DNA from 3 places in the Pseudomonas sp. SDO524_S393 genome. Region 2 is predicted to be linked to each of the others. Evidence: riboswitches for the same ligand, from Rfam matches in the RefSeq annotation. Region 2 holds a riboswitch; each other region holds the start of a gene.
What was found. Region 2 has a riboswitch for cobalamin ahead of cobO (cob(I)yrinic acid a,c-diamide adenosyltransferase). Riboswitches for the same ligand answer to the same signal wherever they lie in the genome.
Positions count from the first base shown of each region.

Region 1: linked by a shared signal. The riboswitch ahead of ACW9IB_RS23600 (ABC transporter substrate-binding protein) and the one ahead of cobO (cob(I)yrinic acid a,c-diamide adenosyltransferase) in region 2 are both predicted to bind cobalamin.
Region 3: linked by a shared signal. The riboswitch ahead of ACW9IB_RS23865 (CbtB domain-containing protein) and the one ahead of cobO (cob(I)yrinic acid a,c-diamide adenosyltransferase) in region 2 are both predicted to bind cobalamin.

Region 1 is NZ_JBSVVZ010000065.1:5,274-10,576, reverse strand. It holds gene ACW9IB_RS23605 (FecCD family ABC transporter permease) at 1-804, opposite strand, end outside; gene ACW9IB_RS23600 (ABC transporter substrate-binding protein) at 801-1,811, opposite strand; cobalamin riboswitch at 1,929-2,123, opposite strand; gene ACW9IB_RS23595 (aldehyde dehydrogenase family protein) at 2,370-3,752, opposite strand; gene ptrR (putrescine utilization regulator PtrR) at 3,905-4,777, shown strand; gene ACW9IB_RS23585 (hypothetical protein) at 4,825-5,034, opposite strand; gene ACW9IB_RS23580 (amino acid aminotransferase) at 5,134-5,303, opposite strand, start outside.
Region 2 is NZ_JBSVVZ010000071.1:22,719-28,021, forward strand. It holds gene bluB (5,6-dimethylbenzimidazole synthase) at 1-151, opposite strand, end outside; gene ACW9IB_RS24680 (cobyrinate a,c-diamide synthase) at 148-1,518, opposite strand; gene cobO (cob(I)yrinic acid a,c-diamide adenosyltransferase) at 1,515-2,126, opposite strand; cobalamin riboswitch at 2,206-2,453, opposite strand; gene ACW9IB_RS24690 (PQQ-dependent sugar dehydrogenase) at 2,553-3,866, shown strand; gene ACW9IB_RS24695 (C40 family peptidase) at 4,017-4,556, opposite strand; gene ACW9IB_RS24700 (NlpC/P60 family protein) at 4,701-5,303, opposite strand, start outside.
Region 3 is NZ_JBSVVZ010000066.1:28,737-34,039, reverse strand. It holds gene cobN (cobaltochelatase subunit CobN) at 1-949, opposite strand, end outside; gene cobW (cobalamin biosynthesis protein CobW) at 953-2,020, opposite strand; cobalamin riboswitch at 2,114-2,313, opposite strand; gene ACW9IB_RS23870 (hypothetical protein) at 2,502-3,011, shown strand; cobalamin riboswitch at 3,138-3,340, shown strand; gene ACW9IB_RS23865 (CbtB domain-containing protein) at 3,438-3,626, shown strand; gene ACW9IB_RS23860 (CbtA family protein) at 3,638-4,342, shown strand; gene ACW9IB_RS23855 (cobalamin biosynthesis protein) at 4,339-4,731, shown strand; gene cobM (precorrin-4 C(11)-methyltransferase) at 4,801-5,303, shown strand, end outside.

The DNA.
Region 1 (5,303 bases), on a different contig from region 2:
GTGTGGAATCACCAGACCGACGAAGCCGATGGAGCCGACAATCGACACCATCACTGCCGTCACCAGCGCCGCACAACCCACCAGCACAAACTGCACACGGCGCACCGGAATGCCGAGGGATGCCGCCGAGTCGCTGCCGAAGGTGAACGCGTCCAGCGCGCGACGGTGCCACAGGCACACCGCCAACCCTGCAATCGCCACCGGCACCGCCAGCCATACCGAGGGCCAGCGTACCCCGCTGAGGTTGCCCAGCAGCCAGAACAGAATGCCCCGGGCTTGTTCGGAACTGGCGGATTTGGTGATCAGGAACGCGGTGAGCGCGTTGAACAATTGCGAGCCGGCGATGCCCGCGAGGATGATCTGGCCGGTGCCGCTGGCCGAACCGCTGGCGCGCGCCAGCAGGATCACCAGCGCAAACGCCGCCATGGCACCGACAAATGCACCCGCCGACAACGACACCAGCCCGCCGCCCACGCCAATCAAGGCCACCAGCACCGCACCGGTGGATGCGCCGGCGCTGATGCCCAGCAGGTACGGGTCGGCCAACGGATTGCGCAGCAGCGATTGCAAAATCACCCCGCAGGTCGCCAGCCCGGCACCGCACGCGGCGGCGACCAGGGCACGGGTCAGGCGGTAGTTCCACACCACGCCCTCGTCGATGGGGTCGAGGACGTAGCCGGCGGCCCACAGTTTATTGGCCAGTACCTGAAACACGACGTCGGGCGAAATGGCGGTTTCGCCGATGGCCACGCCAGCCAGTACCGCGGCCAGCAGCAGGGCCAGGGCGAGTAGGGTGCGCATCATTTGGGCAAGTCGTAGCCGTCGATGGCCGTGGCCAGTTGTTCCAGCCCGTCGAACATGCGAATGCTGGCCTGCAGCGCCAGGGCATCGAGGATGATGATGCGGTTGTTTTTCACCGCGTCCATGTTGCGCGTGACCGGGTCGCTGCGCAGGAAGGCGAGTTTCTTTTCATGGTCGTCGGCGGGGTAGCGGCGGCGGTCCATGCGGGCGATCACGAGGAAGGTGGGGTTGGCCTTGGCGAGGGTTTCCCAGCCGACGGCGGGCCACTCTTCATCGGACTGCACCACGTTATGCAGACCGAGGGTCTGCAGCATGAATTGCGGAATGCCTTTGTGTCCGGCCACGTACGGGTCGCTGGCCATTTCCGAGCTGGAGAACCATACCAGCGCGCTGGCCTGCTTGAGGCCCTTGCTCTGCGCGGTGGCCACCGACTTGGCCAGGCGCGCCTTGAGCTCGTCGTTCAGTTGCTGGCCGCGATCCTGCACGTCGAAAATCTGCGCGAGCTGGCTGATGCTTTTATAGATAGTCTCGATGCGGAACGGCTCCAGGCGCGTGCCATCGGCGCCCACCAGGTTGTCCTTGCCTTCGCAGTCGGAGGGCAGCAGGTAGGTGGGGATCTTCAGCTCGTGGAATTGCTCGCGGGTACCGACCACGCCTTGCGGGCCTACCACCCATTCCAGTTCGGCGGCCACCAGTTGTGGGCGCTTGGCGATCACGGCTTCGAAGCTCGGTTCGTTGTTGGCCAGGCGCTCGATGCTGTCGTTCTGTGCCTTGAACTGCGGCAGCACATTGTTGAACCACAGCGAAGTGCCGACCACTTTATCGCCCACGCCCAGGGCGTAGAGCATTTCGGTGGCAGCCTGGCCGATGGTCACGCTGCGCGCGGGGGCCTGCTGGAAGGTGACGCGTGCGCCGCAGTTTTCCACGGTCAACGGGTACTGGGTGGGCGCGGCCTGGGCCAGGGCGCAGAAGCCGAGGCCGGTGAACAGGGCGGTGACACGTGGCAGCATGGGGGCAATCTCCGTTTGAACCGTACAGTGAGCTGGGGAGGTACGGTAATGGAAATACAGCCATGGACCGCCTGAAGGGCAGGGCAAGGATGTCCTTCCCGGACACCCCGCCGGTTAGTGATCGAGCTTGGGCCGGCAGGTCTCCTGACTCGTGCGTCATCACCACGCTTCGGCCTTCCCGGACAAGGTCCAGTGGCGCTCGGGAGCAGGCTCGGCAGCTACAGTTGCGGGGGCAGTTCCGATTGACGCGGGCGGGCCGCGCTTCGGATTCCCTATTAGTCCCGTTTGGGAACCGGCGCGGTATGGTAGTCGATTGGGCAGGCGATGGGGAGTTTGGGGCGCAGAGAGCTTTTTGTGGTGAGCGGGCTTGTCGAATCGTCGCACCGCCCGCGCTGGGGCGCGAAGCGGCCCCAAAACCAGACAACTGAGTTCTGTCTGGAAGAACGCGGCGACTGGATTAGGGCGGCTGCGCCACCCAGCGCGGGACAAGCCCGCTCACTACAAGAACTTGGCCGCCCTTTGGTTCCTTAACTGACTGGCATTGGGGACAATGCCGGGTTATTTGCGATCCAGCCACACCGTCTGGGCGTTGCAGAACTCCCGCACGCCGAAGTGCGACAGCTCGCGGCCAAACCCGCTTTTCTTGATGCCGCCAAACGCCACCCGAGGGTCGGAGACGCTGAAGGCGTTGACGAAGATCCCGCCGGTTTCCAGCTGGTTGGCGATATGCCGGGCTTTGGCCGCATCGGTGGTGAAGATGCTGGCGGTCAGGCCGAATTCGCTGTCGTTGGCCAGGGCCACGGCGTGGTCGGCGTCGCGGGCGGTGATGATCGACGCCACCGGGCCGAACAGTTCCTGCTTGAACGAGGTCATCTGGTCGGTGACGTTGGCCAGCACCGTCGGCTCATAGTAGTTGCCGGCGCCGGGCACCTTGTTGCCGCCCAGCAGCAGGGTCGCGCCTTCCTCCAGAGTGGCCTGGACCTGGTCATGCAACTCGTCGCGCAGGTCGAAGCGGGCCATCGGGCCGATATAGGTGGTGGCCGAGGTCGGATCACCCATCACCAGTGCGCGGCTGGCTTCGAGGAACTTGGCGGTGAAGGCTTCGGCCACACCGGCTTCGATGATCAGGCGCTTGGCGGCGGCGCAGACCTGGCCGCTGTTCTGGAAGCGACCGATCAGCGCGGCCTGGACGGCGGCGTCGAGGTCGGCGTCGTTGAGCACGATGAACGGGTCGGAGCCGCCCAGTTCCAACACGCATTTTTTCAGCGCGGCACCGGCCTGGGAACCAATGGCGAAACCGGCGCGCACGCTGCCGGTGAGGGTCACGGCGGCGATGCGTGGGTCGGCGATGGCCTTGGACACGCCGTCGTTGGCCACATTGATCACTTCGAACAGACCTTGCGCGAAGCCGGCTTTGCGGAACGCTTGCTGGATCAGGTAAGCGCTGCCCATCACATTCGGGGCGTGTTTGAGTACGTAGGTGTTGCCGGCGAGCATGGTGGGCACGGCGCCGCGCAGCACCTGCCAGACCGGGAAGTTCCACGGCATCACGGCGAGGACAGGGCCCAGCGGGCGGTATTCGATCTGGGCGCTGCCGTTGTCCACCAGGGTTGGTTCCGGTGCGAGCATGGCCGGACCGTGGGCGGCGTACCATTCGCTGAGCCCGGCACATTTTTCGATTTCGGCACGGGCCTGGGCGATGGGTTTGCCCATTTCCAGGGTGATCATTTGCGCCATTTCTTCGGCTTGCTCGCGCAGCGCGGCGGCCAGGGCCAGCAACAGTTCGGCACGCTGACTGACCGGCTGGCGACGCCATGTGCGGAAGGCGCTGGTGGCGCGGTCAAGAGCGGCGTCCAGTTGCGCTGCGGTTTCATAGGGGTAGCTGCCGACGGTTTCGCCGTTGGCGGGGTTGATCGAGAGAGCGTGGGTGGTCGCGTTCATGGCACCGTCCTGCTGAATGAGTAAGTGGGGCTCAGCCTACGGTGCTGGTTCTTTTCTGGAAACTGAATAATATTAAGCAATACATTCTCAAAGTGAGAATGAAGGTTCCCGCGAAGAGCGCGGGAGTGATCACTTCACGATGGGAGAAGGCCGTGGACCTGGTGCAACTGGAAATCTTCAAGGCCGTCGCCGAGCAAGGCAGCATCAGTGCCGCCGCGCAATTGATTCATCGCGTGCCGTCGAATCTGACCACGCGCATCAAGCAACTGGAAGAAGACCTGGGCGTGGCGTTGTTTATCCGCGAGAAAAGCCGCTTGCGCCTGTCCCCGGCGGGGTGGAATTTCCTTGGCTACGCGCGGCGCATTCTCGACCTGGTGCAGGAAGCGCGTGCGACGGTCGCCGGGGAAGAGCCCCAGGGGGCGTTTTCCCTCGGCTCGCTGGAAAGCACGGCAGCAGTGCGCATTCCGGGTTTGCTGGCGGCGTATAACCAGAAACACGCCAAGGTCGAGCTGGACCTGAGCACCGGACCGTCGGGCACCATGATCGAAGGCGTGCTCTCGGGGCGCCTGGCAGCGGCGTTCGTCGATGGGCCGGTGCTGCACGCCACGCTGGAAGGGGTGGCAGTGTTCGAGGAGGAGATGGTGGTGATCGCGCCGCTGCATCACACGCCGATCACCCGGGGGCAGGATGTGGCGGGGGAGAGCATCTATACCTTTCGTTCGAACTGCTCGTACCGGCACCACTTCGAGCGCTGGTTTTCCCAGGATGGCGCGGTGCCGGGCAAGATCTTCGAGATGGAGTCGTACCACGGCATGCTCGCCTGTGTCAGTGCCGGGGCCGGCCTGGCGCTGATGCCGCGCAGCATGCTGGAAAGCATGCCGGGGTTCACGGCCGTCAGTGTGTGGCCGTTGAGCGACAGTTTCCGCATCCTCCATACCTGGTTGATCTGGCGGCGGGGTACGGTGTCGCAGAGTTTGAACAGTTTTGTGAAGTTGTTGGAGGAGCGCGGGTTAGTAACTGCCTAGATCCAATGTGGGAGCGAGCAAGCCCACTCCCACAGTTTTGATCTTCATCAGCCGCCGAATTGCAGGGTGCCCATGGCCAGCTTCGCCATCAGTGCGGACGCACCCAGCTGCACCAGCCACAGTGCCAGGCCGCCTAGAAAGACCCCCAGCGCCACTTGCAGCACCAGGCTCTTCTGGCGCTTGGGTTGCGGCGCGCGTGGGGCGTAGTCATGCAGGTCGTCGCGGTCGGCACGCAGGTCCAGGTCGTCGTTTCTCATAGGGTTCTCACAGCAAAGGGGCGATCACGTTCAGTCTAGGGGCTGGATACGAAAAAGGGGAAGCCATCGGCTTCCCCTCCTGGTGCAGCGGCAGCAGGCTTACAGCACCTGAACGATTGCCTGTGTGACCGCACCAATGTTCGACTGGTTCAGCGCCGCCACGCAGATACGCCCGGTATCCAGCGCGTAGATGCCGAATTCGTTGCGCAGGCGGGTGACTTGCTCAACGGTCAGGCCGGAGTAGGAGAACATCCCACGCTGACGACCGA
Region 2 (5,303 bases):
CGACGCTGGGTGCCTGGTGCGCGGCCTGGAGCAAACGCTGCAGCAATTCAGGGGCCACGGTGCCGCCGCTGAAGTGGCGCATGTCGCGGCGTTCGGCGATGGCGCGGTAGATGGCGTCGCGGTCGGCCTGGGGAAAGGCGTTGTCAGTCATGGCCTCTTCGCGGGCAAGCCCGCTCCCACACATGGATCGGTGAGTGCTGTCGAGGGGCAAGCGTGCCCAAGATCCGGCGCAAACAAAGCGGCAACCGCCACCGGATTCGACGGAAAGTAAAAGTGCACGTAAGACGCCGTCATCCGTCCCTGCCGATAGACCGCTTCGGCACCGCGCCCGCCATTGGGGCTCAGGCCGCGGGCAATGGGCTGCCACTCGGTGGTGGTCAGGGAATGGTGATAGGTGTGGCCGCGCAACGTGCCTTCGGGCAATTCGACATTTTGCAGCGCCAGGGCCGCGAGTTTCTTCTGCATCACCGCATCACCCTGCAACAGGCCGACCAGTTCGACATGATTGCCGTCGACATCGGTCAGCGAGTCCAGCAGGTAGAGCATGCCGCCACATTCGGCGAGCAAGGGTTTGCCGGCGGCATGATGGGCGCGGATGGCGTCGAGCATCGGCGTATTTTCCGACAGCGCCTGGTGATGCAGCTCCGGGTAACCGCCCGGCAGATAGAGGCTGTCGGCATCAGGCAATTGGCGATCATGGATCGGCGAGAAAAAGCGCAACTCGGCGCCCATCGCCCGCAACAGGTCGAGGCTGGCGCCGTAAGTGAAAGCAAAGGCTTCGTCGCGCGCCACGGCGATACGCACACCGTCCAGCAAAGGCTCGATCTCGGTCACAGACGGCGCGGCAAAGGCCACCGGCGGCGGCAACGCGACTTCGCAACTGCTGCCCAGCGCCTCGGCGGCGGCGTCCAGGCGCAGGTCCAGGTCATTCAATTCGCTGGCTTGCACCAGGCCCAAGTGGCGACTGGGCAATTCGATACCGGTCTCGCGGGACAGCGCGCCATACCAACGCAGGCCTTCGGTGAGGCTGCCTTCGAGCAACTGCGCATGGCGCAGGGTACCGACGCGGTTGGCCAACACACCGGCGAACGGCAAGTCCGGCTGGTAGCGCGCCAGGCCCAGGGCCAATGCGCCGAAGGTCTGGGCCATGGCCGTGCCGTCGATCACGCCGAGCACCGGCACGCCGAAGTGCCGCGCAAGGTCGGCGCTGGATGGCGTGCCGTCGAACAGGCCCATCACGCCTTCGATCAGGATCAGGTCGGCCTCCCCGGCCGCTTCCCACAACAGGCGACGACTTTCCTGCTCGCCCACCATCCACATGTCCAATTGATACACCGGCGCACCGCTGGCGCGCTCGTGGATCATCGGGTCGAGGAAGTCCGGGCCGCATTTGAACACACGCACCTTGCGCCCCAGGTTGCGGTGCAAACGGGCCAGCGCGGCGGTGACGGTGGTTTTGCCCTGGCCGGACGCCGGTGCGGCGATCAGGACGGCCGGGCAATGACGGGTTTGATTCAAAGTTCGACGCCCTTCTGTGCCTTGATACCGGCCTGGAACGCGTGCTTGAGCATGCCCATTTCTGTGACGGTGTCGCCCATCTCGATCAATTCGGGCTTGGCACCACGACCCGTCACCACCACGTGCTGCATGGGCGGGCGGGCTTGCAGGTCGCTGAGCACCTGATCGAGATCGAGATAACCGTGCTTGAGGGCGATGTTCAGCTCGTCCAGCACCACCAGGCCAATGGAAGGATCTTGCAGCAGCTCGCGGGACACCGCCCAGGCGGCTTCGGCGGCGGCGATGTCGCGCTGGCGGTCCTGGGTCTCCCAGGTAAAGCCTTCGCCCATCACATGGAAACGCACCTGCTCCGGAAAGCGCCGGAAGAACAGCTCTTCGCCCGTGCTGTTACGCCCCTTGATGAACTGCACCACACCGCACTGCATGCCGTGGCCCATGGCGCGGGCCAGCATGCCGAATGCCGAACTGCTCTTGCCTTTGCCATTGCCGGTCAACACCAGCAGCAAACCGCACTCGTTCGGGGAATTGGCGATGCGCTCGTCGATCACGGCTTTTTTACGCAGCATGCGCGCCAGGTGGCGCTCGTCGCGGTCGGGGGAATCAGTCATGGCAGCTCTCCGTTGGGGCTGGACAAAAACGGCGGGCAGGAAAAAGGAACAGCAGACAGCCAAGCATCGCCCACCGTGATGCTGTTGAATGCTTCAGGCCGGTCTCCGGGCTCATGAGTGGCGCTTGCCGGAGCAGGCAGGCCGACGGCGCGCCTTCCCATATCGCACGCGATACAGTGGCTAAAGGCACCGTCTTGACTCATTTACCGTTGCGGGGGCAGCGCCGGATTCGCGGCAGCATGGTGGTCACATGCGCTCGCTCACCGGCTTCCCTGTTTCACTCTGTCGACACATGGGCCACAGAGCACCTGAAACAAGCCGCGAAGGTTAGTGGGTTGGGGGTGGAGCGTCAATTAAAGCCGGCCCTGCGCTTGAACCATCGGACCGCCGTGCACCTCTACTCCTACAGGCATCCAGGAGAACACCATGCATAAAACAAGACTCGCGCTACTGATCATGCTCGCCGGCAGCCTCGCTGCCTGTGGCGAAAGCTCTACCTTGCAGGTTTCCGATGGCACGGGGCCTTCGCCCACGTTACCGGAGCCGAACAAGACATTGATCCCCACCGTCAACATCGCTCCCGCCGTGGGCTGGCCCGCCGGCGCGAAGCCGGTAGCCGCCGCCGGTACTCAGGTCGGCGCGTTTGCCGAGGGCCTGGATCATCCGCGCTGGCTGTACGTACTGCCCAATGGCGATGTGCTGGTGGCGGAAACCAATGCGCCGCCCAAGCCGGATGACGCCACCGGTATTCGCGGCTGGGTGATGGAGAAGGTCATGGGCAGTGCCGGCGCCGGAGTGCCAAGCCCGAATCGCATCACACTGCTGCGCGATGCCGACCACGACGGCATCGCCGAAACCCGCACGGTGTTCCTGGCAAACCTCAATTCTCCGTTCGGCATGACCCTGGTGGGCAACGACCTGTACGTGGCCGACTCGGACCAGTTGCTGCGTTTCCCTTATCAACCGGGGGAAACCTCGATCAAGGAGGCCGGCACCAAGGTCGTCGACCTGCCCGGCGGCACCCTTAATCACCACTGGACCAAAAACGTGGTGGCGAGCAAAGACGGCAGCAAGCTGTATGTGAGTGTGGGCTCCAACAGTAATGTCGGCGAAAACGGTCTGGAGGCCGAACAAGGTCGGGCGGCGATCTGGGAAGTGGACCGTGCCAGCGGCCAGCACCGCATCTTCGCCTCCGGCCTGCGCAACCCCAACGGCATGGCCTGGGAACCGCAAAGCGGCAAGCTATGGACCGCGGTGAACGAGCGCGATGAGATTGGCAGCGACCTGGTGCCGGACTACATCACCTCGGTCAAGGATGGCGGATTCTATGGCTGGCCGTTCAGCTACTACGGGCAGCATGTGGATGTGCGCGTCACGCCGCAGAACCCGGAATTGGTCGCCAAGGCGATTGCGCCGGACTATGCGGTAGGCCCCCACACGGCGTCCCTGGGACTGACCTTTGCCGAGGGCAGCAAGCTCCCGGCGCAGTTCAGCAACGGGGCCTTCATTGGCCAGCACGGTTCGTGGAACCGCAAGCCGCACAGCGGCTACAAGGTGATCTTCGTGCCGTTCGAAGGCGGGCAGCCGAAAGGCCAGCCCGTGGATGTGCTGACCGGGTTCCTCAACAGTGATGAGAAAGCCATGGGCCGGCCAGTGGGCGTGGTGATTGATCAGCAGGGGGGCTTGCTGGTGGCGGACGATGTGGGGAATAAGGTGTGGCGGGTATCGTCGGCCAAATAACCGGTTTGACGAACACCACCAAACCAATGTGGGAGCCGGGCTTGCCCGCGATGCAGGCGCTGCGGTGTGTCGGTCGCATCGCGGTGATGCCATCGCAAGCAAGCCAGCTCCCACACAAGCCCGCCCCCACCTTCAGAGCTTTAAAGGGCCCTAAGGATTGCGCGCCAGATTCCCCGGCAGCACGCGCTTGGCGCTCAGGTACGCATTCTGCCAGTAGGCCTTGTCCAGGGTGTCCAGCTTCACCGTACCGCCGGTTTGCGGCGCATGCACAAAGCGGCCCTCTCCGACATAGATCCCCGCATGACTGACCTGGGAACCACCACCGGTGGCAAAGAACAGCAGGTCACCGGTTTGCAGATTCTCTTCACTCACATCCTGGGCACGCATCACGATCAGCTCGCGGGTGGTGCGCGGCAGGGAAATACCAGCGGCATCGCGGTAGACAAAGCCGATCAGGCCACTGCAATCAAAACCGGAGTCCGGCGTATTGCCGCCCCAACGGTAAGGCGTGCCGACCAGACCCAACGCACGGAAGAGCACGTCTTCGGCAGCCGGCGAGAAATTTTGCGTGGAATAGTTGAACACCGGCTTGGGTTTGACCGCTACAGGAGCGGGCGGCGGTGGACGGTGTGCGCAGGCGCTTAGCAGCGCGGCGCAGAGAATGAGGATCAGGCGGGCCGAGGTCGACATGGGCAGAACAATCCTGGTCTGGATGCGGCTTTCGCTGCCGAACGCTGAAAACCAGAACGCGCAAGCAAAGCTCGCGCGAACGGATTACAACAATATCCAGGGATTCTAGCGCTTACACGTCAAACTTCAAGTATCACTTTAAGTTTACTTGCTGGCGGTGACCGTGGTCGGGGCCATGGCGAGTGCGCGCTTGGCTTCGATGAAGGTCTTGCTCCAGTAGCTGTCGCCCAGACTATCGACTCGAACACCGCCACTGCGACGACTGCTGGAGTGGATAAACTGGTTATCGCCCAAGTAGATACCGGCATGGCTGACACGGCCACGGCCACTGGTACTGAAGAAAAGCAGATCGCCAGGCTTTAGGTTGTTGCGCGCGACCAACGGTGCTTTAACGTTGATCATTTCGCGAGTGGAGCGCGGCAGATTCATGCCGGCCTCTTCACGAAACAGGTAACCGATGAAGCCGCTGCAATCGAACCCGGCTTCAGAGGTACCGCCGAAACGGTACTTGGTACCGATCAAGGACATGCCGCGCTCAAGAATGCTGTCGGCCAGCACAGGCAACTGGTAAGGCTTGTTGCTGGCGAAGTTGGTCAGTTCTTCCTCGGTTGCCACTTCCTCTTCATAAACGGAAGCAGACTGTGCAGGAACGAACTTTGCCTGATTTTGAACCTGTGGTTTTTGCTGTTCTGCCACCTGTTGAGGGTGGGATGCGCAACCAAACAACAGGGTAACGAGTGCGAGAGG
Region 3 (5,303 bases), on a different contig from region 2:
CAATGTGCATCGCCAGGTCACGCGGGCCCAGGCCCTGCTCGCTGGCCTGCCAGCCGGGCTGGTTATCCTGGGCGCAAATGGCCTGGATCACCGGGATATTGCGCCGAAACGGCCGCAAGTGCGGCGCTTCAGGCGTGGATTGGGCAAAGCCGGTGGTGTTGAGAATCACCGCAACCTGCGCGTCATCCAGCAAGTCCTCGACCACCGTCAGACAGCCGGGCTCCTTCAGGCTGGCCACTGCGATCGGCAACGGGTTGAGCCGCGCCGCCTGCAAGCGCTGGCAGAACACATCGATGAATCCGGTGTTGGCGGCCTGCAAATGGGAGCGGTAGAACAGCACCGCCGCCACCGGCCACTCTGCGCGCCAGTCCGCCTGCCAGTCGTTCAGGCGCGGATGGGCGTGATGTGGATGGTAAATCGCTGTGCGTGGCAGGGTTTGCGGCTCGGACCAGGCATAGTCGCGGCCCAGGTAACCGCTGGCCAGGCAGCGATAGAAATCCAGCGCATTACCCAAGCCGCCCTGGCGCAGGAAGTGCCACAGACGGTCGCGTGCTTGCTCACCTACGGTGCTCAGGCTGCTGAGTTCCGGGTCCGGGCGATCGTCTCCCGGGACCAGAATCAGCTGCACCCCGCGTTCAGCCAACTCCACCAGGCGCTCAATGCCGTAGCGCCAATAACCGATGCCGCCATGCAGCGAAATCAGGATGACTTTGGCGTGGCGCAGCACTTCGTCGACATACAGGTCGACCGAGGCATGGTTCTGCACCTGCATCGGGTTGGCCAGACGCAGGCTGGGGTAATCGTCGGGCAACTGCTGGGCCGCTTCGGCCAGCAGCGCCAGGCTGGAGTCGCCACTGCACAGGATCACCAGTTCGGCGGGGGTTTGTCCAAGGTCGGCAATATTGTCGTCCGAGACGAAACCACCGGGCTGGGTCCTGAGCAGGTGCATGGGTCAGACGCTGAGGGCAGCGCGCAGTTGCGCTTCGAGGCCCGCCGGATCCAGTTCCTGACCGATCAGTACCAGGCGCGTCGTGCGGGCTTCATCGGCGCCCCAGGCACGGTCGAAATGCTTGTCGAAACGCGTGCCCACCCCCTGGATCAACAGGCGCATCGGCTTGTTCGGGATGGCCGCGAAGCCCTTGATGCGCAGGATGCCGTGTTGCACCACCAATTGGGTCAGGGCGTCGAGCAGCAACGCTTCGTCGGCTTGCGGCAGGTCGATGGAAATGGAGTCGAACGCGTCGTGATCGTGGTCATGGTCGTCTTCACCTTCGTGGTGATGATCGTGATGGCTGTGACGACCATCGATGTGCTCTTCGGAGCCGGCGCCCAGGCCGATCAGTACGTCCAGCGGCAGACGACCGCTGCTGGCTTCGACGATCTTCACCGCTGGCGGCAGTTCTTCGGCGACTTCCAGGCGTACCCGGGCCAGGTCTTCCGGGTTGATCAGGTCGGTCTTGTTGAGGATCACCAGGTCGGCGCTGGCCAGTTGGTCGGCAAACAGCTCGTGCAGCGGCGATTCGTGGTCCAGGTTCGGGTCCAGTTTGCGCTGAGCATCGACTTGGTCCGGGAAAGCGGCGAAGGTGCCCGCGGCCACGGCCGGGCTGTCGACCACGGTGATCACCGCGTCGACGGTGCAGGCGCTGCGGATTTCCGGCCACTGGAAGGCTTGTACCAAAGGTTTTGGCAGGGCCAGGCCCGAGGTTTCGATGAGGATGTGGTCAAGGTCGCCACGACGGGCTACCAGCTCGCGCATCACCGGGAAAAACTCTTCCTGCACGGTGCAGCACAGGCAACCGTTGGCCAGTTCGAACACCCGGCCAACGGCCTCTTCTTCGGTGCAACCGATGGAGCACTGCTTGAGGATTTCACCGTCGATGCCCAGCTCGCCGAACTCGTTGACGATCACGGCGATGCGACGGCCCTGGGCATTGTCGAGCATATGGCGCAGCAAGGTGGTTTTGCCCGAGCCGAGGAAGCCGGTAACGATGGTGACGGGGAGTTTGGCCAGTGTTTTCATCGGATGCCCTTTGGGGCGGGCATACGGGACGATAGGCCCTGCGACGGCGCGCAGCAGCGGATTTCGTCACCGGATCACCCCGCCCGGTTGAAGTAGAAAATCGGTTGCGAGGCAGGTCTCCTGGCTTGGGGCGTGCGGGTCTTGCGACCGGCGCTGGCTGCGCCTTCCCGCCGTTTTGGCAGTGGCGTGGCAGTCAGTTGAACCCTTCACAGTTGCGGGGGCAGCCGCGGCTTGGACCGCGTTCCCTTCTTAGCTCCGGCCTGGGCTGGAGAACCTCAAGGGTGCAAGGCTACGCAGTGCCACAGAGCGGGTCAATGCCAACACATGAGGTTCGCGCCATACCGCGGCAGTCGAATGAAACTTACAACTCGCATCAATTGCTGATAGCCAGCCAGGAACAACTTCGACGCTTGCACCACACAGATCTGGCTCATAAGCACTCAATGCGCATCAGACATACCAACGCAATAAAGGATCAAACATGAAACTTTCGGCACTTCCCCCGCTCCACTTCAACCTGCCACCTAACTCGCCGAGCTACAAAGGCGAGAAAGAAGCTGATGCCCCGCGGGACAGTATTCAGGTCCAGCATGCTGCATACACGAGCCCCCTCGAAACTCGGGCAAAGAGAAGTACAACAGAGCAAAAGCCCCCGGTCTGGTCCTACAGTGACCGACAGTTGCTACAAGAGGTGAAGAAACACTTCGATGAATATGCAACCGGGCGGGGCGATGAATACGTAAACTTCAATGAATTAAAAGAGGCCGCCGGTCAGGTGCCAACCACGAGAACCTTCTCTCCAGAAGCCTCAGCCATTGCCGAGGAGATCCTCAAACGCCCCCGGCTTCTTAACCAACTGGATATCGGAGTGGGCTGGACACCTGGCGGAAGAGGATTACAAGACGAGAGGTTTGATCATGCCAACCTTGACTACTTGATCCGCCACGCCTCCACTAAGCGCAGAGTCAAGTTAGGTCAGACTCGCTTTTAAAGCTGGTCTGATCCGCAAAAAAGCAACATTGATCGCTCGTAATCCTTGAGGTCAACTCTATCCGTCAAACACCTTGAACATTACAGCCGTCCAAGATGTTTGACGCACATCACCCTCCCATGCTCTCCTACACGTCTTGTTTCGGGTGCCCTGCAAAGGGTGAAACGGGAAACCGGTACGCCATACCCCTATGGCAAGTCCGGTGCTGCCCCCGCAACGGTAAGCGAGCGAAGCGTCAGATCCACTGTGCATACGCATGGGAAGGCGACACTTTCAAAGGCGAACAGCCCCTCGCAAGCCCGGAGACCGGCCCGAAAAAATCAGATAACAAACCCGCGGTGGGCGGGCGCTGTTCAGAACCCTGCGTGCCTGGCTCGCGGGGTTTTCATGCGCTCGTATCACCCTGAAACCCTGAAGGGACGCGCCATGTCGATCATCAGCAGCACTTCGCACGCCACAGGCAACACCACCACTCTCGGCCAACGCCTGACCGCCGCCATCGGTGCGTCGATCCTCGGCGCGTGCCTGGTGTATTTCGCCGGTTTCTCCCATATCGAAGCGGTACACAACGCTGCTCACGATACTCGCCACAGCGCCGCGTTCCCGTGCCACTGAGACCTGCCGACATGATCAAGCGTATTGCCCAAACCGCAGGCTTCACCGGCCTGCTGGCCGCCCTGCTGCTGACCCTTTTGCAAAGCTTCTGGGTCGCCCCACTGATTCTGCAGGCGGAAACCTACGAAAACGCCCCCGCCGCCACCGAAGTGGCCCATGAGCATGCCGAAGGCGCCGCCGCCCACAGCCATGATGCCGAGGCCTGGGAGCCGGAAGATGGTTGGCAGCGCGTGCTCTCCACCACCGGTGGCAACCTGGTGGTCGCCGTCGGTTTTGCGCTGATGCTTGCCGGCCTCTACACCCTGCGCGCACCGACCCGCGCCGCACAAGGCTTGCTGTGGGGCCTGGCCGGTTACGCCACCTTCGTGCTGGCGCCCACCATGGGCCTGCCGCCTGAACTGCCGGGCACTGCTGCGGCCGATCTGGCGCAGCGTCAGGTCTGGTGGATCGGCACCGCCGCCTCCACCGCCGCCGGTATCGCGCTGATCGTGTTTGGCCGCAACTGGCTGCTGAAAGTACTGGGCGTGGCGATCCTCGCAGTGCCGCATGTGATCGGAGCCCCGCAACCGGAAGTCCACTCGATGCTGGCCCCGGAAGCCCTGGAAGCGCAGTTCAAGATCGCCTCGCAGTTGACCAACGTCGCCTTCTGGCTGGCCTTGGGCCTGATCAGCGCGTGGCTGTTCCGTCGCAACCGTGACGATCAATACGCCGCATGATTCTGGCGGTTGGCCTGGGGTGCCAGCGGGGCTGTGATGTTCATGCCCTGCTGGAGCTGTTTGACAACGCCCTCGCGGAGGGGGGCGTTGATCGCAACAGCATCACCGCACTGGCCAGCATCGATTTGAAAAAGGACGAGCCGGGAATACTGGCCTTGGCCAAGGCGTTGAAACTGCCGCTGCACTGTTTCAACGCGGAACAACTGGCGGTTTTTGCCGACCGCCTGAGTCACACATCCGAGGTCGCATTCGCCCATACCGGCTGTTACGGCATCGCCGAAAGCGCCGCCTTGGCCCTGGCCGAACACCTTTCGGGGACTTCTGCCCGCCTGCTGATCACCCGCAAAAAAAACGCCCAGGCCACCTTTGCATTGGCGTGCGCCGGCTAAAATCCCGATAATTGCGCACCCCGATCATGAGCAATTTTCATGCTCGCCCGTTTTTCAACAGGATTTTCCATGACCGTCTACTTCATCGGCGCAGGCCCCGGCGACCCGGATTTGATCACTGTCAAAGGCCAGCGGCTGATCCGTAACTGCCCGGTGATCCTCTATGCCGGATCCCTGGTGCCCGCAGCAGTGCTGGAAGGTCATCGGGCGGAAACCGTCGTCAACAGCGCCGAATTGCATCTGGAACAGATCATCGACCTGATCAAGGCAGCCCATGAAAAAGGCCAGGACGTAGCGCGAGTGCATTCCGGTGACCCGAGCCTGTACGGCGCCATCGGCGAGCAGATCCGTCATTTGCGCGAGCTTGGCATTCCGTTCCAGATCATCCCTGGCGTGACGGCTGTATCCGCCTGTGCGGCGCTGCTGGAATCGGAACTGACCCTGCCGGACATCGCCCAGAGCGTGATCCTGACCCGTTATGCCGATAAAACCAGCATGCCCGCCGGTGAGGCGTTCGACAGCCTGGCACAGCATGGCACGACCATGGCGATCCACTTGGGGGTCAACCATCT